Regions from separate parts of the Mesorhizobium sp. M0140 genome, predicted to be linked through region 1. Evidence: predicted binding sites of a transcription regulator. Region 1 holds the regulator's gene; the other holds the start of a gene.
The links. The regulator LexA, encoded in region 1, represses DNA repair genes until DNA is damaged. The targets are predictions, from matches to a motif close to TGTTCNNNNTGTGTTCNG.
Positions count from the first base shown of each region.

Region 1 (16,084 bases):
AGCGCCGCTTCATTGGCGCCGCCATGCGCCGGTCCCCACAGGCAGGCTATACCGGCGGCGATGCACGCAAACGGGTTGGCGCCCGACGAGCCGGCGAGACGAACGGTCGAGGTCGAGGCGTTCTGCTCGTGGTCGGCGTGCAAAATGAAGATGCGCTCCATGGCGCGCGCCAGCACCGGGTTGATCTTGTATTCCTCGCACGGCACGGCAAAGCACATGTGCAGGAAGTTGGCGGCGAAGTTGAGCTCGTTCTTCGGGTAAATGAACGGCTGGCCGATGTGGTATTTGTAGGCCATCGCCGCGATCGTCGGCATCTTGGCGATCAGCCGCATGGAGGCAACCATGCGCTGGTAGGGGTCGGAGATGTCGGTGGAGTCGTGGTAGAAGGCCGACAGCGCGCCGACCACGCCGCACATCACCGCCATCGGATGCGCGTCGCGGCGGAAGCCGGTGAAAAAGCGCGACATCTGCTCATGCACCATGGTGTGGCGCGTCACGCGATAGTCGAAGTCGTCCTTCTGCGCCTTGGTCGGCAATTCACCGTAGAGCAGGAGATAGCAGACCTCGAGGAAATCGCCATGTTCGGCCAACTGGTCGATCGGATAGCCGCGGTGCAGGAGGATGCCGGCGTCGCCGTCGATGAAGGTGATTTCGGACTCGCAGCTTGCCGTCGAGGTGAAGCCGGGATCGTAAGTGAAGGCGCCGGTGGTTGAGTAGAGCGAGGCGATATCGATGACATCAGGCCCGACCGAACCACTTCGCACCTTGAATTCATGGGTCTTGCCGGCGAATGCAAGCGTTGCCGTGGCCTCCTGGGTCTTGCCGCCCAAATCCATTTTTTTCGCAGCTTCGGTCATTGCAAACTCCTTCTTGTTTCCTCATGCCGGCAAAGGCAAAATTCTGCAGAGCGACACGTCGAAAATCACCGCAATGCGCGTATTCGCCACCGCATCTCAGGAGGTGCGTGCCAGATTGGGCCAAGGCCTAATGTTGCACTGCGAAACCCGCCTTTCAATGCCAATCTTCTTGGGCCAGTTTGCTCCTAATCGATTTGATCTGAGATGCGCGCCAGGCTTTCCTCGCGGCCGAGCACGGCGAGCACATCGAACACGCCCGGCGAGGTGCTTTTGCCGGTCAACGCAGCGCGCAAAGGCTGGGCCACCGCGCCGAGCTTGTGACTGCCGGCCGCTGCCACCTCGCGGATCGCCGCCTCCGCCGAGGCGGCTGTCCAGTCACCCGCAAGCCCGTTCAAAGCTTCGTGAGCACTGCGCAGGATCTTGCGGGCATCGTCGGTAAGCAGAAGGGCCGCCTTGTCGTCGATCGGCAGGGGGCGCGTGGCGAACAGGAAGGCCGCGCCATCGACGAGCTCGACCAGTGTCTTGGCGCGCTCCTTCAGGCCCGGAAGCGCTGCCAGCAACTGCGCCTTGGTGCTGTCGTTCAGGCGCGCGGCGATCGCCGGGCCACCTTCGAGATAGGGCAGGGTGGCGATGAAGATGTCGAACAGTTCGGCATCGCTCATGCGGCGCATATGCGCGCCGTTGATCGCCTCCAGCTTGGCGAAGTCGAAGCGCGCCGCGCCCTTGTTGACATCGCCGATGTCGAACCACGAGATCATATCCTTGATCGACATGATCTCGTCGTCGCCATGGCTCCAGCCAAGGCGCGCCAGGTAGTTGAGCAGCGCCTCCGGCAGGTAGCCCATGGCGCGATAGGCCTCGACGCCAAGCGCGCCGTGCCGCTTCGACAGCTTGGCGCCATCGGCGCCGTGGATCAGGGGGATATGCGACATGGACGGCACGTCCCAGCCCATGGCGTTGTAGATCACGGTCTGGCGAGCGGCATTGGTCAGATGATCGTCGCCGCGAATGATATGGGTGACGCCCATATCATGATCATCGACGACGACGGCATGCATGTAAGTGGGATTGCCGTCAGAACGCAGGATGATGAAGTCATCGAGATCCTTGTTGGGAAAGCGCACCTCGCCCTGGACACGGTCATGGACGATGGTCTCGCCTTCGGTCGGCGCCTTGATGCGGATGGCGCCCTTGACGCCTGCGGGCGCCTCAGAGGGGTCGCGGTCGCGCCAGCGGCCGTCATAGCGGGGCGGCAGCCCCTTGGCTCTGGCAGCCTCGCGCATGGCCTCCAGTTCGGCTGGCGTGGCATAGCAATAATAGGCCATGCCCATGCGCACGAGCTCCTCGGCCACCTCGCGGTGGCGCGGCGCACGCTCGAACTGTGACACCGGCTCGCCGTCCCAGCTCAGGCCAAGCCAGGAAAGCCCGTCGAGGATGGCAGCCGTCGCGGCTTCATTGGAGCGTTCACGGTCGGTGTCTTCGATGCGCAGCAGCATCGTGCCGCCAGTGTGCTTTGCATACAGCCAGTTGAACAGCGCCGTGCGCGCGCCGCCTATGTGCAGATAGCCGGTGGGCGAGGGGGCAAAACGGGTGACGACCTTGTCGGACATGGAACTCTCGGAAACCATCTGAAGCGGGTGCGGTTGCGCGGACTTTCGCGCGCCCGGCGTTCATGTAGCATAGGGTGTCGAGGGCGCAAGGGGCAGACCCGATGGCTGGACGAGGCTGGGGCTCGGATCAGGGCGAGGACGCTGCCATCGGCGTCAGCGAACGGTCCCTCTTTGCGCCTCTGCCATTGCCGTCGCCCCTCCTGCCGGATCCCGGCCAAGCGCCGTTACAAGCGGATGTCGCCGCCTCTGTTCCTGTTGCCGAAACCGGCAGGATCGTTCGCGTGCGCCGGCAAATCAGCCTGACATCACTGCCTCGCCTGCGCCACAGCGTGAACACGGCGGCGAGCCTGGAACTCGACCGGGGCGTGGCCTTCCTGCTGGTGCCGGTCTGCCTGGCGATCGGAGCGATCGGCTATTTTTCGCTGACGGCTGAACCCGACTTTGCGAGACCTGTCGCGGTTGTCATTCTGACGGGGATCTGTGCGCTGGTCTCGCGCTCATGGCCAAAGACCCATCTGTGTTTCATGGCGGCACTTTTGTGCGCCCTAGGACTGCTTGCTGCCAAGGTCGAGACGTGGCGTGCGGGCACACAAATGTTGGGCTCGGAAATTTCGACGCAAGTCACCGGCCGCGTCGTCTCGCTCGACCGGATGGAAACCGGCCGTATCCGGCTGACCATCGACGTGACATCGACCGCAAGACCGAAACTGCGCTATGCGCCGGAACGGGTGCGGCTTTCGGCACGCAAGATCCCGGCTGACGTGACCGCCGGCTCCCTCATCACCGGATATGCCAAGCTCTTGCCGCCGACCGGGCCGGTGCGGCCGGACAGCTATGACTTCTCCTTCGACAGCTACTTTGCCGGCATCGGTGGCAGCGGGTTCTTTCTCGGCAATCCAAAGCTTGTCGTCAACGATGACGGCGACATGCCGCTGCCGGCCCGAATTTCCTCTAGCGTGGAAAATGCCCGTGAAGGCATCGCCGACCATATCAGGGCGAGCGTCGGCGGCGCCGAAGGCGAGATCGCCGCGGCGCTGATCGTCGGCGTGCGCGCCGGCATTCCCGATGACATCAATGAGGCGATGCGACGTACCGGCATCTACCACATCATCTCCATTTCGGGACTGCACATGGCTCTGGTCGCAGGCACCATCATGGGTTTGCTGCGCGGCGCCTTCGCCTTGTTTCCCGACTTTTCCGCGCGTCGCCCGGTCAAGAAGTATGCCGCCGCCGCCGCACTGTTCTCGATCGCGGCCTATCTCATCATCTCGGGAGTCGTCGTTGCCGCCGAGCGCAGCTTCATCATGCTGGCGGTGATGCTGATTGCCGTGCTGTTCGATCGAGCAGCACTCACCATGCGCAATCTGGCGATCTCGGCGATCGCCGTCATCGTGGTGTCGCCGCATGAGGTGGTCGGCCCGAGTTTTCAGATGTCGTTCGCCGCGACCGCGGCTCTGGTCGGCGCCTATGCCGGCTGGGCGGATCACCGCGCGGGAAAAGCAAGACCGCCGCCGCCAAAGCGATCCGTGCCCGGTTTCCTGACGCGAAAATTCCTGCTGGCGGCAACCGGCCTTGCCATGACCTCGATCATCGCGGGAAGCGCGACGACGCTGTTTGCCATCTGGCATTTTCAGCGTGTCTCGCCGCTCAGCCTGTTTGCCAATCTCGCGGTAATGCCGATCGTCACCGTCGTCATGTTCCTGGCCGTCGCCAGCGCGCTGTTGATGCCTTTCGGATTGGATTGGCCGGCTCTCTACCTGATGGGTAAGGGTCTGACGATGATGATCGCCATATCAAGCTGGATCTCCGAGCGTTCGCCTGTCGATGGGGTCGGGCTGATTTCGCAGCAGTCGGTCCTGTTGGTGGCAATTGCCCTGGTCATCGCGACGATGGCGACAACTTGGCTGCGGCTCGCTGCTCTGCCATTCGCGCTGGCAGGCTTGCTGACCGTCTCGGATACGCGCACGCCGGATGTGCTGATCTCGGAAGACGCCCGGCTGGTGGCGTTGCCGATCGGTGGCGGTGAGCTTGCCGTCAGCCGGGAACGGCCGAACGAATTCACCGTCGACAACTGGAAACGCGCCCTGACATCAGAAACCATCGTCGTTCCGGAGGTGTTCGACAACAGCGACGGGCAATTCGACGTCGCGGATGCCGTTGAGCTACCGCCGGGATCGCCGTTCTATTGCTCCTCAGACGTTTGCGTGGCCAGGCACATGTCCGGTGCGATCATTGCCTATGTCGAGGACCGCAAGGACACCTGGAAAGCCTGCGGCTTCGCCGAGCTGATCGTCATCAATGACGCCACCGCGTATGACGCCTGTCACAATCCGCTGGTTCTCGTCATCACCAAGCGGCAACTGGCTCGCAAAGGCAGTGCCGCGGTCTTCTTCGATCGCCAATCGGCGACCACGCCGGCGACGATCAGCTTCGCGGTGGACAGCCCATATCGGCCCTGGCACACGCAACGCAAATACTCTCGTGAGGCGAGGGGGCTGGCACCCTTTAAGAAACCGGAGAAGCCAGCGGCCAACCCACAGCCGCCTCAGTAGCGGCGGATCAGGCCGACGAGCTTGCCTTGCACCTTGACCCTGTCCGGGCCGAAAATACGGGTTTCATAGGCCGGATTGGCGGCTTCGAGAGCAATCGAAGCGCCCTTGCGGCGGAACCGCTTCAGCGTCGCTTCCTCTTCATCGACCAGCGCCACGATGATCTCGCCGGGGCTCGCCGTGTCGGCATTGCGGATGATGACGGTGTCGCCGTCGAAGATACCGGCCTCGATCATCGAGTCGCCCTTGACCTCCAGCGCATAGTGGGCGCCGCCCATGATCATGTCCGGCGGCACCGAGATCGAATGCGTCTGATGCTGGATGGCATCGATCGGCACACCGGCGGCGATACGGCCCATGACCGGGATCGACACGGCGGAGACCGCATCGTCATCATTGCCGGGCGAGGGCATCCGCGAAGGCGCCGGCTTGATCTGCCGGCCAAGGGCGCCACCCTGACCGAGACTGCCCTGGATGACGCTTGGCGAAAACTTCTTTGCCGCGTTGAGACCGGGCGCGATCGAGTCCGGCAATCGCAGCACTTCCAGCGCGCGTGCCCGGTTGGGCAACCGGCGAATAAAGCCGCGCTCCTCAAGTGCGGTGATCAGCCGATGAATCCCGGATTTGGAGGCAAGGTCAAGCGCCTCCTTCATCTCGTCGAAGGATGGCGGAATGCCGCTCTCCTTCAGGCGTTCATGGATGAACATCAGCAGTTCATGTTGCTTGCGCGTCAGCATGGCGGCCCCCAGGTTACCTGAAACCAGAATCGAAAAACAAACCCAGAACAAACCCTATCTGTTCCAGTTGTGTTCTGCAACCGTTTAAAGTTTAATGAATTTGTTAAGGCTGCTGAAATTATTTGGCGCTTGCCAGCAGGTCGCGATCAACAGGCGCTAGGCACGGCGATGCGCCTGCTCACATTGAAATTATTATGGTTAATGACCTGTGGCTCATCCTCGACCCAGGCTTGGCATTATCAGTCTATCGACCCCCACAAAGGACGATATCAATCTTCGGGACGTTCGTTTGCCGTGAACGAAACGGAGCCAAAACGCCAACGTCTGTTGGCATTTGTGGCTGGAAATTCAGCCCTCCGTCATCTGCCAGGCAGTGAGGGCGGCGGCGGTGGATCGCGGGGATCGTTGCGTCAGGTAACGGCTTCCTTGACCGCGAAACGGCGGTCCTTCCATGCGCCCGTGCGCAGAATATCCTCCAGCACCTCAACCGCCAGCCACACATCCTTGTAGCCGACATAGAGCGGCGTGAAGCCGAAACGGATGGTCGATGGCGCACGAAAGTCACCGATGACGCCGCGCTCGATCAGCGCCCGCATGATTTGATAGCCGTGATCGTGAAGGAACGACACCTGGCTGCCGCGCCTGGTCGCGTCGCGGGTGGTCTCCAGCGTGAGACCGTAGGCGCCGCACCTGGCTTCGACGAGCTGGATGAACAGTTCTGTCAACGCGACACTCTTCTTTCGCAATGCCGCCATGTCGACGTCATTCCAGATGGCAAGCGCGCCTTTGAGCGCCCCCATCGACAGGATCGGCTGAGTGCCGCACAAAAAGCGGCGGATGCCGGTGCCGGCAACATAACCCCGTTCGAAGGCAAAGGGCCGCGCATGGCCCCACCAGCCGCTGAGCGGCTGGCTGATATCGCCGTGGTGGCGCTGCGCGGCATAGATGAAGGCCGGTGCGCCCGGACCGCCGTTGAGGTACTTGTAGGTGCAGCCGATGGCGAAATCGGCATTTGCGTGATCGAGCTCGACGGGCAGGGCGCCGGCGGTGTGGCAAAGATCCCAGACGATCAGCGCTCCGGCCGCATGAGCTTTGCGCGTCAGCGCCGACATGTCGCGCAGTTCACCCGATTTGTAATTGACGTGGTTGACCAGCACCACCGCCACGTTTTCGTCGATCAGCTCTTCGATGGTCGGCGCGTCGACACCCGCGAGGCGCAGCAGGACGCCGTCCCGGGTCGAGGCCACGCCTTCGGCGATGTACAGGTCGGTGGGGAAACTGTCACCTTCGGCGACAATGACCGACCGGTCTGGCCGCATCTCCAGCGCCGCATGCAGCACCTTGTAGATGTTGGTCGATGTCGTGTCGCAGACAACGGTCTGGCCGACCGCGGCTCCTATCAGGCGTCCGAGCTGGTCGCCGAGTTCGATTGGCATCTCGAACCATCCGGCGGTGTTCCAAGCTCGGATGAGATCCTGGGCCCATTCTTGGGTCGCCGCCTGCTGCAGCTCGCTGAAAACGGCATGAGACGCTGCCCCCAGTGAATTGCCGTCGAGATAGATCATCCCCTCCGGCAGAATGAAACGGTCGCGCATGGCCCGCAGCGGATCCGTGGCATCCATCGCTTCGACTGCGGCGAGATCAGGAATTCCACTCATGGTCGGTCAGTCCCGGTTGTTCGCGAAGGGTTTTCCGCTACAGGCGCGTCCCCTCGGTGTGCCTGTTTCCATTTCGACGTCAGAGCCGGGTGCGGACCGTCCACAGCTCCGGGAACAGCACGACCTCGAGCATTTTCTTCAGATACGAAGCACCCGACGTGCCGCCGGTGCCGCGTTTCAGGCCGATGATGCGCTCCACCGTGGTGACGTGGTTGAAGCGCCAGCGGCGGAAGTAGTCCTCGAAATCGACCAGCTTCTCGGCCAGTTCGTAGAACATCCAGTAGCGCTGCGGATCGCGGTAGATGGTCTGCCAGGCGACCAGCACCTCTTCATTCTCGGTTCGCGTCTCACGCCAGTCCGTGCGCCTGGCATCGGCACCGATGTCGAATCCGTTGCGCGCCAAAAGCAGCAGTGCCTCGTCATAGAGCGACGGCTCGGCCAGGATCGCTTCCAGCTTCCCGCTCAGGTCGGGCCGGTGCTTGTGCGGCCCGAGCATTGCCAGGTTTCGGTTGCCGGCCATGAACTCGATGGCGCGATACTGCCAGGACTGGAAGCCCGAGGACTGGCCGAGCGCGTCGCGGAACTCGGTGTATTCGCTGGGCGTCATCGTCCGCAGCACATCCCAGGCATTGTTCAGCTGCTCGAAGATGCGCGCAACGCGCGACAGCATCTTGAAGCTCGGCTCGAGCCGGTCGGCGCGGATCGAGCGGATCGCGGCGCCGATCTCGTGCAGAGCGAGCTTCATCCAGAGCTCGGAGGTCTGATGCTGGATGATGAACAGCATCTCGTCATGCGCCGATGACAGCGGCGTCTGGGCCTCCAGCACTTTCTCCAGGTGCAGATAGTCGCTGTAGGACATGCGCTCCTTGAACGACATCTGGGCGCCTTCGGACGCCGGATCGTATGGCTCGCTCAATTGATTTTCTCCGTGCGCAGCCGGAAGCGCTGGATCTTGCCGGTCTGGGTCTTGGGCAGAGCGGCGATGAATTTTACCGATCGCGGATATTTATAGGGCGCGATCGTTGCCTTGACATGGTCCTGCAGGCGCTTGGTGGTGAGGGCGTCGGGCGCGACGCCCTGCACCAGCACGACATGCGCCTCGACGATCTGGCCGCGTTCGGCGTCCTCTGCACCGATCACCGCGCATTCGGCGACATCCGGATGCGATAACAGTGCTGCCTCGACCTCGGGTCCGGCGATGTTGTAGCCGGCGCTGACGATCATGTCGTCGGAGCGCGCGGCGAAATGGAAGAAGCCGTCTTCGTCCTGCGTGAAGGTGTCGCCGGTGATGTTCCAGCCGTCGCGCACATATTCCTTCTGCCTGTCATCGGCCAAGTAGCGGCAGCCGGTCGGGCCACGCACCGCCAGCCTGCCGGTCGTGCCGCGCGGCACCTCGCGCATCTCGTCGTCGAGGATGCGCGCCTCGTAGCCGCCCACCGGCTTGCCGGTCGACGCAGGCTTCATGTCGCCAAAACGGTTGGAGATGAATATGTGCAGCATTTCGGTGGCGCCGATGCCGTCGAGGATCGGCTTGCCGGTCTTTTTCGTCCACTCTTCGAAAACCGGAGCGGGCAAGGTTTCGCCGGCCGAAACTGCAACGCGCAGCGACGACAGGTCGGCACCTTCATCCATGGCCTTCAGCATGGCGCGGTAGGCAGTCGGCGCGGTGAAGGAGATCGTCGCTTTGTAGGTCTCGATGATGTGGATCATGTTGGGTGGCGTCGCCTGCTCCAGAAGCGTCGCCGCCGCACCGAAGCGCAGCGGAAAGATAGCGAGCCCGCCAAGGCCGAAGGTGAAGGCCAGCGGCGGCGAGCCGACGAAGATGTCGTCCGGCGTCACCTCCAGGATTTCGCGAGCATAGGCGTCGGCGATGATCAGCAGGTCGCGGTGGAAATGCATCGTCGCCTTCGGAACGCCTGTCGTGCCCGAGGTGAAGCCGAGCAGCGCGACATCGTCGCGGCCGGTGTCAACTGCGGTGAACGTTACCGGCTTGTCGAGAGCGGCACGATCGAGTTCGGCATCATGGTTGGCGGTGCCGTCGAAACCGATGACCTGCTTGAGGAACGCGCTGTCCTTGGCGCAGGCAGTCATCTCGTCCATCAGTCTGGTGTCGCACAGCGCGACGGTAATCTCGGCCTTGTCGACGATCTTGGCGAGTTCGCCGGCGCGCAGCATCGGCATGGTGTTGACGACCACGGCGCCAACCTTGGTGGCGGCCAGCCAGCAGGCGACCATGGCGGGGTTGTTGGCGGAGCGGATCAGCACCCGGTTGCCGGGCTCGACGCCATAATTCTCGACCAGCGCGTGGGCCAGCCTGTTCGTCCAGTCGGACAGTTCCTTGTAGGTGCGGCGGCGGCCATTGCCGATCAGCGCGGTGTGGTCGCCCAGACCTTTCTCGACCAGCTTGTCGGTCAGTTCGACGCCGGCGTTGAGGCGTTCGGGATAGTCAAAGCCATCGAGCAGGATATCGGGCCATTGCTCCGGCGGCGGCAGGTGATCGCGCGTGAACGTGTCGATATGCGCTGAAGGCCCAAGCATGTCGCCGCTCTCCCGTCTGCTGCCTGGCCAGTGCGCGATGCGCCTTGGCCGGATGTAGTGGATCCTAAGGTCCTGCTCTGAGGAAGCTTCGTACTACCCATCGCACCTGCTGAGATGCGCCCAGAAAGGGTGAACATCTGCAGGTTCGGGCAGCACAGCAGACCTCCCATTGTCGGCTGTTCGTTGGGGCAGGATCGCACCAGTCGAAATTTGTTTCAAGCCTAAAATGTTTTTGCTCAGGGCATTGACGCATGGCATGGCGGTGGCCATTGCTAGCAAGTAGCGATGCCGTCTTGGGGAAGGGCGCAGATGTTCGAACGTCACATCGTCGATTGGGATGATGCCTATGCCAACGGCGCCAACATCGCGGGCAGTGATCGCTGGCCGTCTGCATGGGCGGAGCCAGCGCAAGCATTCCGCGATGCGCTGTCGGCGCAGGGCCGGGCGCGGCTCGACATCGCCTATGGCGACGGACCGCGCAATCGGCTCGATCTTTTCCTTCCCAGGGCCGCGCCCAAAGGGCTGGTGGTGATTATCCATGGCGGTTACTGGCTGGAGACCGACAAGAGCTTGTGGTCGCACCTCGCCAATGGCGCGGTCGGCAGTGGCTTCGCCGTGGCGATGCCCTCCTACACGCTGTGCCCGAACATACGCATCGCCGGCATCGTCAGCGAGATTGGGGCGGCAATCGGCGAGGCAGCGGCAATGGTCGACGGACCGCTGATGCTGACCGGACATTCGGCCGGCGGCCATCTCGCCACCCGGATGGTGACGACAAGCACGCCGCTGGCCGCCGATGTGGCGCGGCGCATACGCCATGTCGTCTCGATTTCAGGCTTGCATGACCTGCGTCCGATCATGCGCACCGGGATGAACAAGGAACTGGCAATCGACGAAGAGGAGGCGCTGACTGAAAGCCCGGCGCTGCTGCGGCCGATGGATGGTGCCCGCATCACTTGCTGGGTCGGCGGTGGCGAGCGCGCCGAGTTCCTGCGTCAGAATGCGTTGCTTGCCAACATCTGGACCGGCCTCGGCGCCACCACCAGCGTCGTGGTCGAGCCCGACCGGCATCATTACAGCATTGTCGATGGCCTTGCCGATTCGGCGCATCCGCTGACGCAGAGCCTGATCTCGAACTAGGGCCGGGATCATTTTCTCGTCTGTTATGAATGGCTTGTTCGGGTTCCTCAGCGCAGCATCAAAACGCTGCAAGCCTCGCCCGCGGCTGCTGCAGGGGCAAACGGCGCCCGCACGATCAGCCCGTTGGCGTCGGCCAGCATTCTCAGCATCGAGGAATCCTGGATGCCGAAGGGCGTCGCCACCAGCGCGCCGTCGTCTTCCCTGACCACGGCTCGGACATAGTCCTGGCGCAAATCATTGGCCGGCATTGCGGCGCCCAATCGCGCCGGACGTATATCCTGGCGATAATCGCGGCCGCCGAGCCGCGCCAGCAGCGGCTTCAGGAACAGTTGCGAGCAGACCAGGCTTGCCACCGGATTGCCGGGCAGGCCGATGCACCTGATGTCGCCGAGGCGGCCGAACATCAGGGGCTTGCCCGGGCGCATGGCGATCTTCCAGAAGCCGAGCGTCATGCCTTCGCCGGTCAGCACGTCGTGGATCAGGTCGTGATCGCCGACCGAGGCGCCACCAAGCGTGACGATGACATCCGCACCGGCCGCGACCGCTTGTCTGATCAGCGCAGCGATAGCCTCCTTGCGATCGGCGGCAATGCCGAGATCGAGCGCCCGGGCGCCGACCGAGTGTGCGGTGGCAGCGACGCCATAGGCATTGGACGAGATGATCTGGTCCGGGCCGAGATCACTGCCCGGCGGCAGCAATTCGTCGCCGGTGGCGATGATGGCGACCAGCGGCCGTTTCACCACGCTGACCCGGGGATGGTTGGCCGATGCTGCCAGCGACAGTGCCGCCGGGTTGAGCAAGCGGCCTTTCTCCAGCAGCATGTCGCCTGTTGAAAAATCGAGCCCGATGCGGCGGATATTGCGCCATTGCGCTGTCGGCTCGATCACTTCGATATCGCCGCCGCCGAGGTCGCGGACATTCTCCTGGATGACGATGGTGTCGGCGCCTTCGGGCAGCGGCGCGCCGGTGAAGATGCGCACGGCCTGCGTCTGGCCGACCGTGCCGTCGAAGCCACGTCCAGCCGGCGCTATGCCGATCACCGACAGCCTGGATGGGACCGACGTGACGTCGGCGGCGCGCGCCGCATAGCCGTCCATGGCGGAAGCATTGAAAGGCGGCTGGGTGCGAAGAGCAACGACCGGTTCCGCCAGAACACGATCCACCGCCTCGAACAGAGGAACGCTTTCGCCGGCTAGAGGTGCCGCACCATCGAGCAGGCGTTCAAGCGCCTCCGCGATAGGAACCAGCGCCATCAGGCGCTCGCCTTGTAGTCACCCGACTTGCCACCCGTCTTTTTGACCAGGCGGATGCCGGTGATGACCATGGCGCGGTCGACTGCTTTCGCCATGTCGTAGATGGTCAGGCAGGCTACCGAAGCGGCGGTCAGCGCTTCCATCTCGACACCCGTCTTGCCGGTGACGCGCGCCAGCGCGGTGACCTTCAGGCCCGGCAAAGCATGGTCGGGCTCGATGTCGACGGAAACCTTGGTCAAAAGCAGCGGGTGGCAGAGCGGGATTAGTTCATGCGTCTTCTTCGCCGCCATGATACCGGCGATGCGCGCGGTGCCGAGCACATCGCCCTTCTTGGCGTTGCCGGCGAGGATCATCTTCAGCGTCTCGGGCTGCATCGCGACAAAGCCTTCGGCGATCGCCGTGCGCGTTGTTTCTTCCTTGTCGCCGACATCGACCATGTTGGCCTCGCCCTGCGCGCCGAGATGGGTAAGGCCTGATACCATCGTCAGATAGCCTCGGCCAAAGCCTTGCCTGTCAGAAGCAGGCACGTCGCCGCGGTGACGTCCTGTTGCCGCATCAGGCTCTCGCCGACAAGAAAAGTGCCGATGTCGCTCTTTTGCAGCCTGAGGCAGTCGTCATGCGAGAAAATACCACTCTCGCTGACCAGCAAGCGGTCGGCCGGCACCATTGTCGCCAGCCGCATGGAAGTGTCGAGGCTGGTCTCGAATGTACGCAGATTGCGGTTGTTGATGCCGATCAGTCGCGACGACAATTTTAGCGCGCGCTGCGTCTCGGTCTCGTCATGCACTTCGACCAGTGCATCCATGCCGAGTTCGAACGCCGTCGCCTCGAGTTCGCTCGCCAGGGCGTCGTCGACGCTGGCCATGATGATCAGGATGGCATCCGCGCCCCAGGCGCGGGCTTCGTAGACCTGATACGGATCGAACAGGAAATCCTTGCGCAGCGCCGGCAGCGCGACGGCGGCTCGCGCCCGGGTGAGAAATTCAGGCGCACCTTGGAAGGACGGTGCATCGGTCAGCACCGAAAGACAGGCAGCACCACCCTTGGCATAGGCCTGCGCCAGAGCCGGTGGATCGAAATCGGCACGGATCAGACCCTTGGAGGGGCTCGCTTTCTTGATCTCGGCGATCAGCGCGAAGGCGCCGGATTTGCGCTTCGCTTCCAGTGCGGCAAGAAAACCGCGCGGTGCGTCGGCATCTTTTGCCCGGACCTTGATTTCGGCCAACGGCACGCGTGCCTTTGCCGCCGCGATCTCGTCGCGCTTGTAGGCCTCGATCTTGCGAAGAATGTCAGACACGCTCTATCCGTTATCCGTTCGAAATCTCGACCAGCCTGTCGAGCACTTGCAGGGCACGGCCGCTATCGATGGCTTGCGCCGCCGCCGCGATGCCGTCGCCAAGCGTCGTCGCCTTGCCGGCCACAACCAGTCCGGCACCGGCGTTCATCAGCACGGTGTCGCGATAGGCGCCGGCGCCGCCGCCCAGCATATCGCGCAAGGCCTTGGCGTTGTAGTCCGCATCGCCGCCGCGCAACTCATCCTTGCTATGGCGCGCCAGCCCAACCGCTTCAGGGGTCAGCGTGAAGCTGCGGATTTCGCCGCCGATCAGTTCGGCGACCTGCGTCTCGCCGGTGGTGGTGATCTCGTCATAGCCGTCGCCATGGGCGACCCAGACATGCTCGGCACCCAGCGCCTTCAGTGTCTCGGCAACCGGCAGGATCCATTCCGGCAGGAACACACCGACCAGCTGCCGCTTGACGCCGGCCGGATTGGAGAGCGGCCCGAGCAGGTTGAATATGGTGCGGGTGCCGAGTTCGACGCGGGTCGGGCCGACATGCTTCATCGCAGGATGATGCGCGGGCGCGAACATGAAGCCAACGCCTGCCTCGTGGATGCAGCGGCCGATGAATTCGGGCGAGATGTCGATCTTGACGCCGAGCGCAACCAGCACGTCGGCTGCCCCCGTCAGCGACGACAGGCCGCGATTGCCGTGTTTGGCAACCGGCACGCCGCTGCCGGCAACGACGAAGGCCGATGCCGTCGAAATGTTGACGCTGTGAGAATTGTCGCCGCCGGTGCCGACGATGTCGACGGCATCGGTGGGCGCGTCGACGTGCAGCATCTTGGCCCGCATGGTTGCGACGGCGCCGGAAATCTCGCTCACCGTCTCGCCGCGCACGCGCAGCGCCATCAGGAAACCGCCGATCTGGCCGGGGGTCGCGTCACCCGACATGATGATGTCGAAGGCCTCGCGCGCTTCCTCAAAGGAAAGCGCGCTACCGGTCGCGATCTTGGCGATATGGGTTTTCAGCGCGCTCATCTTGTCGAGGCTTGGGCGACGGCGGCCTGGTCGATGCGAACGTCGTACTGTGTCTGCAACTGTGCCACCAATTGGTCGAGCAGATCATCCGACATGCCGGAGGTGAAGGATTTTTGTGCGTCATCCGGCACCGAGCTGGCATCGGCTCCGGCGGGCTCGAACACTTCGGTGACCTTGTACAGGATCTGCCCGTCGCCGGTCGGCGAGGGGATCAGGCCGGTGCCGCCTTCGCCAACGCCGAACATCGCTGCCGCACCCTCCTTACCGAAGTCGACGTCGTCAGCCTCACGCTTGACACCGCGCTTGGTCTGCTTTTCGAGCTTCAGTTCGCTGGCGATGACATCGAGCGTTGCGCCGGCCTTGAGCCGCTTTTCCAGCTCGTCAGCCTTGGCGGCCAGCCGCTTGCTTATTTCCGCCGCGGTCCAGTCGGTGACGGCTTTCTGACGAACCTCATCCAGCGTGCGGTCGCGAGCCGGCGTGATGGACGCCACCTCATAGAAGACGAAGCCGTTGTCGGCTGTGGTCAAGGCATCGTTTTCCGTGTTGGGTTCGGCGTCGAAGACCGCTTTGATCAGCTCCGGCGATTGCGGCAGGTCCTTGACGATGCTTGCATCTGGCCGCAGCCCACTGCGATCGATGGCGTCGATGGTGACGACCTTCAGCTTCAGCTTGGCCGCGGCCTCTGCCAGCGAACTGCCGGCGGCGCGGGTGTCATCGTAATTGTCGCGCACGTCCAGAAGGATGCGGCTTGCCTCGCCCAGCGCCAGATCCTTGCGGATCTGATCGGACACCTCGGCCAGTGGCTTCACCACCTCGGGCTTGATCTCGGTGACGCGCAGCAGCACCGGACCGAAGGCGCCTTGCACGACCTGGCTGACTTCATTGGCGTTGAGCGAAAAGGCCGCGTCGGCGACCGCCTTGTCGGCGATCTTGTCCTTGGCAAGCGTGCCGAGCAGCGTGTCGGCCGGGGTCTTGCCTTCCGCTGTGACCAGCTTGTCGAAAGTAGCGCCGGCCTTGAGCGAATCGAGTGCGGCCTTGGCCGCATCCGACGTCTTGAATACAAGCTGCTCGACGGTGCGCAGTTCCGGCGTGGTGTAACGCGCCTTGTTCTTGTTGTAGTCGTCGCTGACCTGGCTGTCGGTGACGGCGGTCGTGTCCATGATGTCGACGGGTTCAAGGCGGACATAGGAGAATTTGCGGTATTCGGGTGCCGCATATGTCTTCTTGTTGGCTTCGAAATAGGCCAAGAGCACGCTATCGGACGGTGCCGCGATCGGTTCGACCAGTGCCTTGGGCAGCGTCAAATAGTCGATGGTGCGGTCCTCGCCGCGATAGAGCGCAACCGCCTTGAAGAAAGTGTCCGGAGCCTTGAGGCCATCCGAGACAGCCTCGACGATCTGCTGGCGCACCGCCACCTGGGCACG
Region 1 covers NZ_JAMYTM010000013.1:91,142-107,225, forward strand. Annotated here, with positions in the region: gene gltA (citrate synthase) at 1-857, opposite strand, end outside; gene gltX (glutamate--tRNA ligase) at 1,043-2,467, opposite strand; gene NKJ37_RS15525 (ComEC/Rec2 family competence protein) at 2,569-5,019, shown strand; gene lexA (transcriptional repressor LexA) at 5,013-5,753, opposite strand; gene kynU (kynureninase) at 6,164-7,411, opposite strand; gene kynA (tryptophan 2,3-dioxygenase) at 7,491-8,327, opposite strand; gene NKJ37_RS15545 (AMP-binding protein) at 8,324-9,949, opposite strand; gene NKJ37_RS15550 (hormone-sensitive lipase) at 10,259-11,089, shown strand; gene NKJ37_RS15555 (molybdopterin molybdotransferase MoeA) at 11,137-12,342, opposite strand; gene moaC (cyclic pyranopterin monophosphate synthase MoaC) at 12,342-12,824, opposite strand; gene trpC (indole-3-glycerol phosphate synthase TrpC) at 12,827-13,639, opposite strand; gene trpD (anthranilate phosphoribosyltransferase) at 13,650-14,660, opposite strand; gene NKJ37_RS15575 (peptidyl-prolyl cis-trans isomerase) at 14,657-16,084, opposite strand, start outside.

Region 2 (16,084 bases), on a different contig from region 1:
AACCGCTCGGGCGATGCGTTCTCGCAGGCGCTGAAGCTCGCCAATGACGGCAAGAACGATGAGGCGCTGACCGCGCTCGATCAGTTGGAGAAGGATGGCTACGGCGCTTATCCATTGCTCGCCCGCATGCGCGGCGCGACCGTCAAGGCGAACAAGGGTGACGTCCCCGCCGCCGTCAAGGATTTCGACGAAGTCGCCGCCGATACGGCCATTCCCCAGGGCATTCGCGACATGGCGCGCCTGCGGGCAGCACTGCTGCTTGTCGACCACGGCTCCTTTGCCGACGTCTCCAGCCGTGTCGAAGCGCTCACATCCGACACCAACACGCTGCGCCACACGGCGCGCGAGGCACTCGGCCTTTCCGCCTGGAAGGAAGGCAAGACGCAGGATGCGCTGAAACTGTTCGACCAGATCGCCGCCGATGACGGCGCCCCGCGCAACACCCGCGAGCGCGCAACATTGATGTCCGAGCTGATCCGCGGGTCGGGCAGTGCGTCGTGACCTTCAAAGTCGCCATCATCGGCAGACCTAACGTCGGCAAATCGACTCTTTTCAATCGGCTGGTGGGAAGGAAGCTGGCGCTCGTCGACGACACGCCGGGCGTCACCCGCGACCGTCGCGTCCATGCCGCCAAGCTCTACGACCTGCATTTCGATGTCATCGACACCGCCGGCTTCGAGGACGCTGGCGCCTCGACCTTGCCCGGCCGCATGCGTGCGCAGACCGAGATCGCCATCCGCGAAGCCGACCTGATCTTCTTCACCATCGACGCCAAGTCCGGCCTGTTGCCTGACGACAGGACCTTCGCCGAGATCGTGCGCAAGTCCGGCAAGCCGGTCGTGCTGGTCGCCAACAAGGCCGAGGCGAAGGGCGCCCAGGGCGGCATGCTGGAAGCCTGGGAGCTCGGCCTTGGCGAGCCGATCCCGGTTTCGGCCGAGCATGGCCAGGGCATGCCCGATTTGCGCGACGCCGTGATCGGCGCGCTCGGCGAAGCGCGCGCCTTCGGCGAAGAAGAAGATGGCGAAGACGAAGACGTCGCTGCCGGCGAGGTGCTGATCGGCGAGGATATCGCCGATCCGGATGCCGAGCACGCCTATGACGACACCAAACCGATGCGCATTGCCGTCGTCGGCCGCCCCAATGCCGGCAAGTCGACGCTGATCAACGCGCTGATCGGTGAAGAGCGGCTGCTCACCGGACCGGAAGCCGGCATCACCCGTGATTCGATCTCGGTCGATTGGGATTGGCATGGCCGCCGCCTGAAACTGTTCGACACGGCCGGCATGCGCCGCAAGGCCAGGATCCACGAAAAGCTGGAAGTGATGTCGGTGCAGGACGGTCTGCGCGCCATCCGGTTTGCCGAGATCGTCATCATCGTCCTCGACGCCACCATCCCCTTCGAGAAGCAGGATCTGCAGATCGCCGACCTGATCATCAGGGAAGGCCGGGCGCCGGTGATCGCCTTCAACAAATGGGATCTGATCGACCATCCCCAGGAGCTTCTGGCCGAACTGCGCGAGAAGACGGAACGGCTTCTTCCCCAGGCGCGCGGCATGCAGGCCGTACCCGTCTCGGCCGAGACCGGGCGCGGCCTCGACAAGCTGATGGATGCCGTCATCAAGACCCACAAGGTGTGGAACAGCCGCGTCTCGACCGGCAAGCTCAACCGCTGGCTGGAGGGCATCCTGGCGCATCATCCGCCGCCTGCTGTTGCCGGGCGCCGGCTGAAGGTCAAGTACGTCACCCAGGCCAAGACCCGTCCGCCGGGCTTCGTCGTCCAGTGCTCGCGGCCCGACGCGATGCCGCAATCCTATGTCCGCTACCTCTCCAACAGCCTGCGCGAAGCCTTCGACATGCCCGGCGTGCCGATCCGCATTGCGCTGCGCACGTCGGACAACCCGTTCGCCGGCAGGTCAAACAAGAAACGCAGCTGATCGTCGGCGCCCACCTGGCGCTTCATGATCACGCCACGTTGCGCAGGCCGTTGTCGCTGACCCGCGCATTTTCGGGCAGCGCTTGCCGTGCGGCGTCCAGCAGGATATCGGCGAGGCGGGCCGCCACCGGCTCCGCCTCGGCGTCCTTGCGATGCAGGAACAACGCCATCTTGGGCAGGGCGGGCAATCCGGCGATCTCCGGCGTCATTGCGCTGACGCTGGCCGGCAGGCCGATGTCGGTGCGGATCGTCAGCCCCAGCCCCGCAGCAACCGCGGCCCAGATGCCGCCAAGGCTTGGGCTGGAAAAGGCCATCCGCCACGACAGGCCGGCACGGTCGAGCGTTTCAGTTGCAACCGTACGCAAAAGGCATGGCGCCTCGAGCGCCACCAGCGGCAGCGGCTCGCCGTGCCGCAGGCTGGCCTCGATGCCCTTTGCCGGCCCGATCCAACGCATCGGCACATCGGCGACATGCTGGCTGTAGGGCAGCGTTTCGCCGCAGTGCCAGGCGAGCGCGATGTCGAGACTGCCTGACATGACCCTTTCGGCAAGGTCGTGGCTGCGTGCGATCCTGGCTTCGATCTTCACCTTGGGGTGCGCCCGGGCAAATCGGCCGAGCACGTCCGGCAGCACCGCCTCGCCGAAATCCTCCTGCAAGCCGAGCCGTACCCAGCCTTCCAACTCGACATCGTGGATGGCGGATGCCGCCTCATCATTCAATTCGATCAGCCGGCGCGCATAGCCGAGCAAGGTCTCGCCGGCCTCGGTCAGGGCGAGGCCGCGTCCTGATTTGCGGAAGATCGGCGTCGCCGCCTGTTCTTCCAGTTTCTTCAATTGCGCGCTGACCGCCGACGTCGACCGGCCAAGCCGGCCAGCGGCCTTGGCAAAGCTGCCCAGTTCCATGCCGGTGACGAAACTGCGCAGGACGTCGAGGTCGAAAGTTACGCGTCGCATGTGAGTCCCGATTTTCAGGATTGTATGTTCAAAACTTCCTAATTTTCAGGATGAAATTACGGCGGTAGGGACAGATCGTCAAGGCCGGACCACTGGCCAGAACGGGAAATGAAATCATGTCCGCCATTGTCAATTGCACCGACCGGCAGCCGTCAGAACTCCTGGAAGATACGGCAGCCGGTTCCGCCGAAAGGGTATTCAAGCCCGGCCATCGCTGGAAGGTTCTGGGCATCGGCGTCGCCGCCAATGCCGCCTTCTCGGCTACGTTCTCCGGCATCCCGGCGACGGCGGTCGTTCTTCGCCAGGGCTATCACCTGGGCAATGCCGAGCTCGGCCTGGCGCTCGGCCTTCTCGGGCTGGGGGTCGCGCTCAGCGAACTGCCCTGGGGTCTGCTCACCGATCGCTGGGGCGATCGCCGCGTGCTCCTGATCGGGCTCGGCGCGACGGCGGTGTGGCTCCTGGTCATGGCGATGCTGGTTGTGCCGACAAAGGCCGGTACTCCCGGCGTCACGCTGCTCGCCGCGAGCCTGCTCATCACCGGACTGCTCGGCGGCAGCGTCAACGGTTCGAGCGGCCGCGCCATCATGGGCTGGTTCCGGGAAAACGAGCGCGGCTTTGCAATGAGCATCAGGCAGACGGCGGTGCCGCTCGGCGGCGGCCTTGGCGCCCTCATACTGCCCTCGCTTGCTCTGGCTTTCGGCTTTGGCGCGGTGTTCGGGGTCCTGGCGGGTGCATCCGCTCTGTCTGCCCTGTTCGCCTGGCGCTGGCTGCACGAGCCGCCGACGGCGGGCAAGGATCATCTCGCTGCGGCTTCTGTGGCCGGACCGGCGCCGCTGCGCAATCGCGATGTTTGGCGTATCGCGACCGCCATCGGCCTGCTCTGCTTTCCGCAGGTGGCCGTGCTCACCTTCGCCTCCGTGTTCCTGCACGATTTCGTTGGATTGGGAACGGCGGCGATCAGCGCGAGCCTCGCCGCCGTTCAGATCGGCGCCATGGTCATGCGCATCTGGAGCGGCCGCTTCACCGACCGTCACGGCAACCGCCGCCATTTTCTTCGCTTGTGCAGCGCGTTCAGCGCCCTTGCCTTCGCCATGCTTTGGCTGCTGGTCCTGTTCGGCCCAACCGTTCCGGGCGGCCAGCTCATCTGCTTGGCGGTCCTTCCAGTCGTGCTTATTGTCGCAGGCATCTCCGTCTCCGCCTGGCACGGCGTCGCATACACCGAGCTTGCCACCCTTGCCGGCGCCAGCCATGTCGGGACCGCGCTCAGTCTTGCCAACACCTTTGTTTTCGTCGGCTTCTTCCTGGTGCCGGTGGCTATTCCGGGGCTTTTGCACCTTTGGTCTTGGTCCGGCGTCTGGCTGGCGGCCGCCATCTGCGCGCTGATCGCCCGGCCGATCTTCCTGCGTCCGGCCTAAATGGACCGCCGCAAAACCGCCCGACTTCGGAACCACCACCTCGGGCCGACCGGGAAAACCCGATCGAACCCGTTAACGTCCCATCAAGGTTAATGCATCATTTTGCTCTCCAGTGGGGTCTGTAGCGTTCCTGGAGAGAGTTCCGTGCATCGACGTGTGTTGAAGCGGCTGGTTGCCGCCGCCGGTGAGAGAAAACGTGGCTTTCTGGCTCCGCTCGTCATCGGTTTCGGCATCTGGATCGGCTTTCCGACGGTCGCCGCCTATCAGGACATGACGAGCCTGGTTTCCGGCCTCGAAGCATCGAGCACGCGCTGGAATTCCTATGTCGAGAAATCCGTCGCCGGCTCCACCCATGCGGCCGAGATGCCCTTTGTCGATTCTGATGTCACCGGCTCCATCTCCGGATCGGGTGTCCACCTGGCCGGTGTCGGCAACGTGTCGTTTCGCGGCAAGGGCGGCAAGGTCAGCGGCACGCCCGATGAGGACCGCGTCGTGCGCGCCGAGAAGAAAGGGCGCATCGTCCAGATGTCTCCCGTCGCACCGCCGAAGAACTTCAACGCCGGCTCGATCTTCGAGCGCACCTCCTCCTTGCTGCGGCCCAGCATGGACAGCGGCCTGAAAATGGCTTTCGCCAAGCCGCAGATCAAAGGCAAGGAAATCCAGATCGCCGCGGCATTCCATGCGCGCGAGGACAAGAAGCCGGATCCCGGCGTGCCGGCCATGCTGGCAGCGCTGGTCAACAACGACCATCCAGACGTGCTGGCCACCGCCTACGCGCAGTCCGAGCCTGATTATGCCAAGGCATCGCCCTTCGAAGCCCTGCTTCAGGACGAGCAGCCCAATGAGGGCCGCTTCATTCCGCCGATGGCCAAGGGCGATCATTCGTGGATCCAGAACCCGCTGCCCGCCAGTGTCTTCTCCCAAAAGGAGCAGGCATGCCTTGCCAACGGCATCTATTTCGAGGCGAGGAGCGAATCCGTGCGCGGCCAAGCCGCTGTCGCCCAGGTCATCCTCAACCGCGTCCGCAATCCGACCTATCCGAATTCGATCTGCGGCGTCGTCTACCAGAACGACAGCTGGTTCAACCGCTGCCAGTTCTCCTTCGCCTGCGACGGCAGGAAGAAGCGCATCGACAGTCCCGTCGCCTACAAGACCGCCCAGGAGATCGCCATGGCCGTCACTGCCGGCAAGATCTTCATCCCGGAGGTCGGATCGTCGACCCATTACTATGCGCAATATGTCCATCCCGGCTGGGCGCGCACGATGCAGAAGATGACCAAGATCGGCCTGCATATCTTCTATCGGACCTATGGCGGCGGCTGGAGCTGAGTACGGAGCAGCCGCTGATCTTTGATGTGGCGCGCAGCCTATCGAAGAGCCATTGCGCGGGGGATTCGCGCCATGCATCCTCGTCATCATGGCGGGCACGATGTCGCACCTTTCTAATCTGTTGATTTTATTGCCTAAAATACATGGCAATGAACTTCCGCCCGTGGCTTGACGGGCGCAAACCCTCTAACTATGTTGCCGGCGACTTTAGAAGCGGACGGACGGTGACGGTCTGACCGGGCAGGGGGGTTGCGATGGCCGACAAGAATGGGCCAGACGGAACCGGAAAAACCGGCCGCGGCAATCAGCATGAACCCGATATCCGCGACGACGATCTTGAGCGCCGCCGCCGTGACCTTGAAGCTTCGCTTGCGACAAGGCGGCCGGGCCGGCTCGAGGGGAAAGACGACGCGAAAGCGGGCAGTGTGGCCGGTTATGGTCAGGCGCTCAAACTCTCCAGCGAGTTTATCGCCGGGGTGGTGGTGGGTGCCGGCATCGGCTGGATCATCGACCGTCTGGCGGGGACATCGCCATGGGGTCTGATCGTGTTTCTGCTGCTTGGTTTTGGCGCCGGAGTGCTCAATGTGATGCGTTCCGCCGGCGTTGTGGCAGAATTTGGACAGGGCGATAAATCGCGCCGTGACCAAGACGACAAGAAATGACCGCGCTTCATGTGCGGTAATGGTAACGAGGCCGTACGCGGCATTGACGGGGTTTGAACGTGGCAGCTGACAAGGTCGATCCGATCCACCAGTTCCATATCAACAAGCTGATTCCGATCGACATCGGCGGCTATGACCTGTCTTTCACCAATTCGGCGCTGTTCATGGTCGCAACCGTGATCGTCGCGGCTGGATTCCTGTTTCTCACGACGTCGAGCCGCAGCCTGGTTCCCGGGCGGCTTCAGTCGGTCTCCGAGATGGCCTACGAGTTCGTCGGCAACATGTTGCGCGATGCCGCCGGCACGCAAGGCATGAAGTTCTTCCCTCTCGTGTTCTCGCTGTTCATGTTCGTGCTCGTCGCCAATCTGCTTGGCCTGTTCCCGTATTTCTTCACCGTCACCAGCCACATCATCGTCACCTTCGGCCTTGCCGTGCTGGTGATCGCAACCGTGGTCGTCTACGGCTTCATGAAGCATGGTTTTGGCTTCCTGAAACTGTTCGTGCCGCATGGCGTGCCGGTCTTCCTGCTGCCACTGGTGGTGCTGATCGAGGTGATCTCCTTCGTGTCGCGCCCGGTCAGCCTCTCGGTTCGTCTGTTCGCCAACATGCTCGCCGGCCACATCACGCTGAAGGTGTTCTCCGGCTTCGTGGTCAGCCTGAGCGCGCTCGGCGCGGTCGGCGTCGCCGGCTCTATCCTGCCTCTGGCGATGGCGGTGGCGCTGACGGCACTGGAACTGCTGGTCGCCTTCCTGCAGGCCTACGTCTTTGCCGTGTTGACCTGCATGTATCTCAACGACGCCCTGCACCCCGGGCATTAGGTCCAAAAGTTTCCGGCCCAGGAATTTCCAACATAGGCGCCGGATGGAATCGCAACGGAATTTTAGATCCAAAGGAGTTGAACAAATGGACGCAGAAGCAGCAAAGTACATCGGCGCCGGCATCGCTTGCCTGGGCATGGGTGGCGCGGGCATTGGCCTCGGCAACATCTTCGGCAGCTACCTGGCGGGCGCACTGCGCAACCCGTCGGCTGCCGATGGCCAGTTCGGCCGCCTGATCTTCGGCTTCGCCGTGACCGAAGCTCTGGGCATCTTCTCGCTTCTCATCGCGCTTCTGGCCCTGTTCGGCTGAGCACTCGGGAAGATTGGACAGGCCGGCCGCGCGAGCGGCGGGCCTGAATTTCGGGGATAGTCCATGTTCGTGACATCTGCCTTTGCGCAAGAGTCCGCGCCATCAGCCGATACCAGCCACGCTGCGACGGAAGGCGACACGCATTCCAGCACCAGCGTGCCTGCTGAAGCGCATGGCACGTTTCCGCCATTCGATCCGGCGACGTTCCCGTCGCAGCTTCTGTGGCTGGCGATCACCTTCGGGCTGTTCTATCTCTTCCTGAAGCGGGTGGTGATGCCGCGCGTCGGCGGCATCATCGATGTCCGCAACGATCGCATCACGCAGGACCTTGATCAGGCGGCCAAGTTGAAGGGCGAGGCCGACGCCGCCGTTGCTGCCTACGAGCAGGAACTGGCGGAAGCCAAGACCAAGGCCAACGCGATCGGCCAGCAGGCCAGCGACGCGGCCAAGGCCGAGGCCGATACCGCGCGCAAGAAGGTCGAGGCCGCGCTCGACGCCAAGCTTGGCGAAGCCGAAGCCCGCATTTCTTCCATCAAGGCCAATGCCATGAAGGAAGTCGGCAGCATCGCCGAGGATACCGCTTCGGCGATCGTCGAAGCCCTGGTTGGCGGCAAGGCCAGCAAGGCCGAGATCGCGGCCGCGGTCAAATCCGTGGCCCGGTGAGGAGCGCATCATGGATTACACATCTCTCGCGACGCTCTGGGCCACGGTTGCCCTGGTCATCTTCCTGGGCATTGCCGTCTACATCAAGGTGCCTCGCCTGATCGCCAAGGCGCTCGACGCCCGCGCCGCCAGGATCAGCAATGAACTGGACGAAGCACGCCGACTGCGCGAGGAGGCCCAGCAACTGCTTGGCCAGTATCAGCGCAAGCGCAAGGAAGCCGAGCAGGAGGCCGCCGACATCGTCGCCGCCGCCAAGCGCGAAGCCGATATGCTTGCCGCCGAGGCGCACAAGAAAACTGAGGACTATGTTGTCAGGCGCACCGCGCTTGCCGAACAGAAGATCGGCCAGGCCGAGCGTGACGCCATCAGCGAAGTCCGCGCCAGCGCCGTCGATATCGCCGTCGAGGCAGCGCGCGCGCTGCTTGCCAGCAAGATCGACGCCAAGGCCGGTGCCGATCTGTTCAAGGCATCGCTCGCGGACGTGAAGTCGAAGCTGAACTGAGCCCTCACGGCCCTCATACAATTAAAGCCGCCCGGGCAACCTGGCGGCTTTTTTGCTTGGAGAGTGCGTGAGACGCCGAAGCGGTCAATCTCCCCACAAGGGGGAGATTGGCTTGTCGCCGCCGCCGTTGTTCAATCCAGCCCAGCAAAGCTCTCTTCTTCAACCACTTCAGCGCCACCCAGCCTGAACGGCGAAAACGATACGCGATGCAGCCGCGCCACCGGGCCATGCGCTTCGATCGCGGTGCGATGGCGAAGCGTGGCGTAGCCCATATGGACTTCGAACCCGTAGCGGTCGTGGTGGTTGCCGCATCCGCACATCATGCGGTCCCGCATTACCTTGGCGACGATCGAGGCGGCAGCGATCGATTGCGAACGCTGGTCGCCCTTGATCAGCGCGCGCCCTTCACAAGGCAGCCCCGGTGGCACGTCGCGTCCGTCGGCAAGGGCGAGTTTCGGTCGGACCGACAGCCCGACCAGGGCGCGGCGCATGGCTTCCAGGCTTGCCTTGAGGATGTTGCTGCCGTCGATGCCCTCGGCGCTGATGGAGGCCATTGAGACCGCCTGCGCAGAGCCGAGAATTCGCAGGAACAAGGCCTCACGCTGCAAATGGCTGAGGCGTTTGGAATCGTCGAGGCCGTCCGGAATGTTGGCGGGATCGAGCACCACGGCCGCGGCGACCACCGGCCCGGCCAGGGGGCCACGGCCGGCCTCGTCCATCCCGGCGACCGGCCACAGGCCCTCCGCCATCGCCTTCGTCTCGAAGGAGAAGTCAGGCTTCTCGATGATCTCAAAGAGAGGCGGAGAATCAGAACGCGCGCGAGCCATGTTGCGGCGAGGTTCGCATCGGCTCTGATTCTCCGCAAGTCCCTCCGGGTCGGGTGGGGCGCCGGACCGGGAGGGCACCGTCTGCAGGCCGGGGCAGGCCGGACGGGATTCTGGTGCCGCGACGGATCAAACCACCGCGACGAATTGTCTCTCAAAGCAGCGTCAGCTGCACCTGGTCTTTCCCGGCGGCAACGAACTGGTCGGTCCGCAGCGTGCGCCGTTCGGCATTGAGGCCGAGCCGCTTGGCTGTGATCTCGAAGCGCCGGCCGATCTGCCAGGCGTAGGGACCGGCGCCCTTCATGCGCTTGCCCCATTCCGAATCGTAGTCCTTGCCGTCGCGCATCGAGCGGACCAGCGACATCACATGGCGGTAGCGGTCGGGATAATGGCGCAGCAGCCAATCCTTGAAGATCGGGCTGACCTCCAGCGGCAGGCGCAGGATCACGTAGCCCGCTTCGCGCGCGCCGGCCGCACGTGCGGAATCGAGGATGCGTTCCATCTCCGGATCGGTCAGGCCCGGAATGATAGGAGCCACCATGACCGACGCCGGAATGCCGGCATCCGAAAGCTGCCGGATCGCTTCCAGCCGCTTGGTCGGTGTCGACGCGCGCGGCTCCATGGTGCGCGCCAGCATACGGTCGAGCGTCGTCACCGACAGCGCCACCTTGGCGAGCCCGCGTTCGGCCATGCGTGACAGGATATCGATATCGCGCGTCACCAGAGCGGACTTTGTCACGATGCCGACTGGATGGCCGCGCGCTTCCAGCACTTCGAGAATTTCGCGCATGATCCGGTATTGCTTCTCGATCGGCTGGTAGGGGTCGGTGTTGGTGCCGATGGCGATGGTGCGCGGCTGGTAGCTGTCTTTCGAAAGCTCCTTGTCAAGCAAGCGCGCCGCATCAGGCTTGGCGAACAACTTCGATTCGAAATCCAGACCCGGCGACAGGCCCATGAACGCGTGCGTCGGGCGGGCAAAGCAATAGACGCAGCCATGCTCGCAGCCGCGATAGGGGTTGATGGAACGGTCGAAGGAAATGTCGGGCGATTCGTTGCGGGTGATGATTGTGCGCGGCTTCTCGACCTGCACTTCGGTCTTGAAGGGCGGCAGTTCCTCCAGCGAATTCCAGCCATCGTCGAACACGTGCCGGCTGACCGGCTCGAACCGGCCGGACGGATTGATACCCGCTGACCTGCCGCGGTTGCGGTCCGGGCGGACACGCATGCCGCTCTGCTCGACCATCGCGTTGGCCATCTCGGCTCTTCCTGCTCCGAAAGCTGCAATGTCGGCGCGCACGATCTGTTCCATTTTCGCCCGCTCCCAGGGACTGTCCATGTTGTGTCGAATCGCTCTGCTCATGAAATTATTCCTATTTCGTTGATAAGAACAAAGCAAGAACTTTCTATGGTGCGATGCAAAACTGGCGCTGTCGGGCGCTTTCCGCTATTCGGCTAAGGATGCTCAGTGTTCTCATCGAAACCCGCAACGACGAGGAGGGCCTCGCCCGCACGCTCGCCTCGCTGATTGGCGGCGCGGTCGAAGGCGTGGTGCGTGAAGTCATCGTCTGCGACACAGGCTCTACCGACCAGACGCATCATGTGGCCGAGCATGCCGGCTGTCAGTACGTGACGGGCGGTGTCGCTGCCGGCATCCGCCAGGCCAAGGGGGATTGGTTGCTGCTCCTGGAGCCGGGCGCGCGGCTGGTGGAGGGCTGGATCGATGAAGTTGTCGCCCATACGGCCAGGCAGACCATGGCGGCACGGTTTTCGCGCACGCGAGCCAGTCGCACGCCATTCCTGGCCCGGGTCTTTTCGGGGAACCGCGCCTTGGCCGACGGCTTGCTGATCAGCAAGCGTCAGGCGGCGGCCGCGGCCAAGAGTGCCGGCAGTGCCGAGGCCATCGCCCGCGGCCTCGCGACGAAGCGGCTCGACGCCGAAATCTGGATGGCGCCGGCCAAGCAGGAGCGCCGCCCCTCGACGTGATTTTTTGCAGTTGCTCAGGTCATTGTGCATTGCACAAAGTTTGACGCGGGGTTAGCTTCCGTTCAAGCGGGAATTGGGTTTGGGTCATGCCGAGAGGCGAGCACCGATGCGGCATCGGTGGTGCTCTCATAGCCGAGGACCCAATGAAGCTTTCAACCCCCGACACATCCGGCGCGGCCAGTCTCGAGGCCATTGCGCGCAACGGCAGCCTGCTGCGGCGCATCGCCGTGCGTATTCCAACCTATCTGACGGACCTGCGTGAGAACCCTGCCTGGCTGCCGATGTTCGTGTTGGCGCGCACCATGCCCGGACGCCGCATGCATTGGCTCGGCGCAAAGCGCGCCCGCCCGGTCGCCAATGCCGGGGATACGATGTTTGCCGGTGTCGAACGGGGAGCGGTCGTCGATGCGTTGCGCTCCGACGGGCTGTTCTCAGGCCTGGTCCTGCCGCCTGATATCCATGAAGAGATCGCCGACTTCGCCGGGCGCACGCCTTGCTTCGGCAATTTCGACCGCCGTCTCGAATTCATGCCGGGGGAACATGCCGAGGCCGAGAAACGCCTTGGCCGCTCGCTGCTTAGCGGGCATTTTTTCGAGCGCATCCTCGACTGCCCGGCGGCGCTTGCCATCCAGCGCGATCCGCTGCTTCTGGATATTGCCGCGCACTATCTCGGCGGCCAGGCGAAACTGATCACGACGCGGGTCTGGTGGAGTTTTCCCACAGGTGCCGCTTCGGATGCCGACAAGAACCTCGCCTCGCTCGGCAAGTATCATTTTGACCTCGACGACTGGCGCATGCTGAAATTCTTCTTCTACCTCAAGCCGGTCGACGCCGACACCGGTCCGCATGTCTATGTCAGGGGCAGCCACAAGCGCCGCAGCCTAAAGCATCAGCTTACCCTTCTGGTCGGCCATCCCGCGCAACAGGTTCTGGATGTCTATGGCGAGCAGAGCCCGGTGACGCTGACCGGCGAGGCCGGTCTCGGCTTCGTCGAGGACCCCTTTGGCTTTCATATGGGCACCGTGCCGGCACGCACGCCGCGACTGATGATGGAAGTCGGCTTCGGCGTATCGCCGCCGTCGCGCCGACGGTTTCATGGCGAGCCGGTCATCCGCTGAGAGCTGCCTATCCGAAGCTCATCTCGACAGGCGTCCAGTGAGCGCGGCGCCTGGCTTGGCGCTGTGCCCGGCTTTCGGCATCGAAGTCGACACGAGCCGGCTCCTGATTGAACCGCTCTCGGTCGTCCAGGGCGTTGATGATGACGATCGCCCTTGCGTCATCCTCTCCGGCGATTGCGGCGACATAGACGCCGCAATCCCGGCAGATCAAATAGTCGGCCGTCCTCAGCCCGAACTGATATTTTCGCAATCGCGCCTCATCCTTGACCGAGATGGTCAGTCTGCCGTCCGGATCGGCAATGGCGCGCGAACCATGTCTGACACAGAACGAGCATTGGCAGGCGCGAACTTCGATTTGCGATGGGTCGAGTTCGGTTGAAAATGCAAGGCGTATGTTGCCGCAATGGCATCCGCCGGTATGCGTGGTCATGGTTCTGCCTTGTCGTGATGGCGATGATCGCCTTCAGGCAAGGTACTTTTCCGAGGTTCGGTTTGGAATGGTGTTTCGAAGGCACCGGTGCTGTTCTGCCTGCAAAAGCGGCGTGGAACCGACGCTTTGCCTGGCTTTTACAAAGCCGATTTGCCGCGCCGTAAATGCTCGTCCAGGCGCGGCATGATCTCGACGAAGTTGCACGGCATGTGCCGGTAGTCGAGCTGCGCTTTCAGGATGCCGTCCCACGCGTCCTTGCAGGCGCCTGGCGAACCCGGCAGCACGAAGACGAAGGTGGCGTTGACGACGCCGCCGGTCGCCCGACTCTGGATCGTCGAGGTGCCGATCTTGTCGTAGGAAATCCGGTGGAACACTTCCGAAAAGCCATCCATGCGCTTTTCGAAGATCGGCTCCAGCGCGTCCGGCGTCACGTCACGGCCTGTGAAGCCGGTGCCGCCGGTGGTGATGACGACATCGATATTCTTGTCCTGTGACCACGCCAGAACCGTGTCGCGGATTTTCTCGCGGTCGTCGGTGACGATATTGCGGGCCGCCAGCAGATGGCCGGCCTCGGTGATGCGGTCGGCCAGCGTCTGGCCGGATTTGTCGTCGGCGAGGCTGCGCGTATCCGAAACGGTCAGCACCGCGATGCGCACGGGAATGAAGGAGCGGCTCTCGTCAATTCTGGCCATCTGCGCCCTCCGATGCGATGCTGCGCGTCGCGGCAACGAACCAGTCGGGCTGGCGGCCGCGGATTTCGGCGGCGGCGCGCTTGGCGACATTGCCGGTTTCGAACAGGCCGAAACATGTCGCGCCGGATCCCGACATCCGCGAGAACCCCGATCCGGCCTTGTTCAGCCAGGAAAGCGCCCTGCCGATTGCGGGTTGCACCTCCAGCGCCGCGGGCTCGAGATCGTTGCGGGTGATCTCCAGCCAGTTGCGCAGGCTGTGAAAATCGATGCTGCGCGGCAGCGGCGGCAAGGCCTCATTGTCGCGCCGGGAAAGCGCTGCAAAGACATCCGCCGTCGACACCGGGGTGCCTGGATTGACCAACACCAGGCCAAGCGCCGAAAAATCCGGCACCATCGACAGTTCATCGCCGATGCCACGCGCCACCAGCGGCTTTGCCGCCAGGCACATCGGCACATCGGCGCCAAGCGAAAGGCCGATCCGCGCCAGCTCGCTGCCATCGATGTCCAGCGCCCATGTCTCCACCAGTCCGCGCAGCACGGTCGCCGCGTCGCTCGAACCGCCGCCGACGCCGGAGGCAACCGGCAGGTTCTTTTCCAGCCGAATAGCGACCGGCGGTGTTCTCTCGTGCCCGGCTGTCTGCCGCAGGGCATCGCGCGCCTTGAGCACCAGATTGCTGGCGTCGAGAGGAACGGCCGGGGCGTAACGGCCGGATACGGTAAACTCATCGCCGTCGGCGGGCGCGATTTCGACCCTGTCGCCAAACCGTGTGAACACCGCCAGGCTCTCGATCAGATGATAGCCGTCAGGGCGCCTGCCGGTGACATGCAGCGCAAGATTGATTTTGGCGTGTGCGTGCCAGCTACGCGACCCGATGTCGGTGTCCACAATCGTCTGCGGGATGATGCTCAGTCCTTGGCCAGCCGGTATTCGCCGGTCTTCGGATCCTTGACCAAAGTGCCGATCGCGCCGTTGGCCGTTTGCTTTTCTGTGCGCCGCACCTTGGCGGTCACGCGCTCGGCTTCCCTAATGAAGGTGCGGTAGCCGAAATAGGCGGCAACGCCAACGACGGCCAAGAAAATGATCTGCGGCATGCCAAAACTCCTCCCACGCTGGGCCGGCGAAGGCGGCCGGTCGGGTCGGTTGATGCATGTCGGCCCGCTTTTGGGAACACGACATGCATGAAACTCAAGCTCTCATGCTAGACGGTTTTGCCGGGTTTTCAAAGCCCGAAGCGAGACCACAATGCGCGCTCTTCCGCCGCATCGATCACGCCGCTGGCGGCAGCGGCTGCGATATCGGGCGCTGAAAAGCCCTTGCTTGAGCCGAACAGGCCGAAGCGGCTAAGGAAACCGCGCGGTGTCGTGATCAGCCTGAGTTGGGTTTTCGCCCCGAAACGGGTCTTGAGCACAGTGCGCATGTCGCCGAGCGCATCGACCAGCCCGAGTTCGAGGCCCTTGATGCCGGTCCAGAACAGGCCGGTGAACAGGTCCGGATCGTCCTTCAGTTTCGTGCCGCGCCGCTCCTTGACGAGGTCGATGAAGGTTGCGTGCACCTCGAGCTGCAGCGCCTTCAGCCGCTCGACATCTTCCTTTTTCTCGGGCTTGAACGGATCGAGCACCGCCTTGTTCTGGCCAGCGGTGTGGACACGTCGCTCGATGCCGATCTTCTTCATCAGTTCCGGGAAGCCAAACGAAGCCGAGACGACGCCGATCGACCCGACGATGGAGGACGGATCGGCAAAGATCTCGTCACCGGCGACCGCGATCATGTAGCCGCCCGACGCCGCGACATCCTCGACGAAGACCAGTACCTTTTTGTTCTTTTCCGTGGCCAGGTCACGGATGCGCTTGAAGATCAGCCTAGACTGCACCGGCGAGCCGCCCGGCGAATTGATCGAGATGGCGACCGCCGGCGCGTCGTAGGAAAACGCCTTCTCGATGAGGCCGGCGGTGGAAGCCAGCGACAGGCTCGGCCGAAACTGCCCACCGCCTGCCATGATGGTGCCGTGCAGCCGGATGACCGGAATGGTGACGACGGTGGAGCGCCAGGATTTCGGCAACAGGCGGTTGATGAGTCGTTTCACGAGGGCGCGGTCTCCGGTCGATAGGTTGCAGGCATGTAGGGATTTCCCGGCCAACGGCAATGTGGCCGGGCAGAATAGCTCAATCTCCGAACAGCGAGGCGAGGCCGTTGGTGATCATTTCGCTGCGCTCGTCGGGGCCGTTGCCTGATTGCGCGTGCAGCATCAGGGGCGGGCGGATGGCAAGCTTTCCCCGTGTCCCGAGCGCTGCCCGCACGACGATGCGGATCGCCGCCGCATCGGGACGAGGGTGGACGGCGAGCATCTCGGCATCGCCGAAGCGGCCGGCGATCGCATCGAGAATGGCGCCGAGCTGTTCGGGCCGGGCGATTACGGCGAGCCCGCCGCGCGGCCTGACCACCGCCGCCGCA
Region 2 covers NZ_JAMYTM010000001.1:291,838-307,921, forward strand. Annotated here, with positions in the region: gene NKJ37_RS01340 (tetratricopeptide repeat protein) at 1-501, shown strand, start outside; gene der (ribosome biogenesis GTPase Der) at 498-1,934, shown strand; gene NKJ37_RS01350 (LysR substrate-binding domain-containing protein) at 1,963-2,886, opposite strand; gene NKJ37_RS01355 (MFS transporter) at 3,003-4,301, shown strand; gene NKJ37_RS01360 (cell wall hydrolase) at 4,446-5,630, shown strand; gene NKJ37_RS01365 (AtpZ/AtpI family protein) at 5,885-6,292, shown strand; gene NKJ37_RS01370 (F0F1 ATP synthase subunit A) at 6,352-7,110, shown strand; gene NKJ37_RS01375 (F0F1 ATP synthase subunit C) at 7,196-7,420, shown strand; gene NKJ37_RS01380 (F0F1 ATP synthase subunit B) at 7,484-8,083, shown strand; gene NKJ37_RS01385 (F0F1 ATP synthase subunit B) at 8,094-8,585, shown strand; gene rnhB (ribonuclease HII) at 8,717-9,412, opposite strand; gene NKJ37_RS01395 (PA0069 family radical SAM protein) at 9,564-10,718, opposite strand; gene NKJ37_RS01400 (glycosyltransferase) at 10,868-11,392, shown strand; gene NKJ37_RS01405 (hypothetical protein) at 11,536-12,510, shown strand; gene NKJ37_RS01410 (GFA family protein) at 12,518-12,940, opposite strand; gene moaB (molybdenum cofactor biosynthesis protein B) at 13,078-13,632, opposite strand; gene NKJ37_RS01420 (4-(cytidine 5'-diphospho)-2-C-methyl-D-erythritol kinase) at 13,619-14,518, opposite strand; gene NKJ37_RS01425 (hypothetical protein) at 14,539-14,724, opposite strand; gene NKJ37_RS01430 (S49 family peptidase) at 14,853-15,716, opposite strand; gene NKJ37_RS01435 (tRNA1(Val) (adenine(37)-N6)-methyltransferase) at 15,796-16,084, opposite strand, start outside.
Region 2: NKJ37_RS01395 (PA0069 family radical SAM protein) is a predicted target of LexA. The motif match lies at 10,793-10,810, and genes of this name have one in related genera.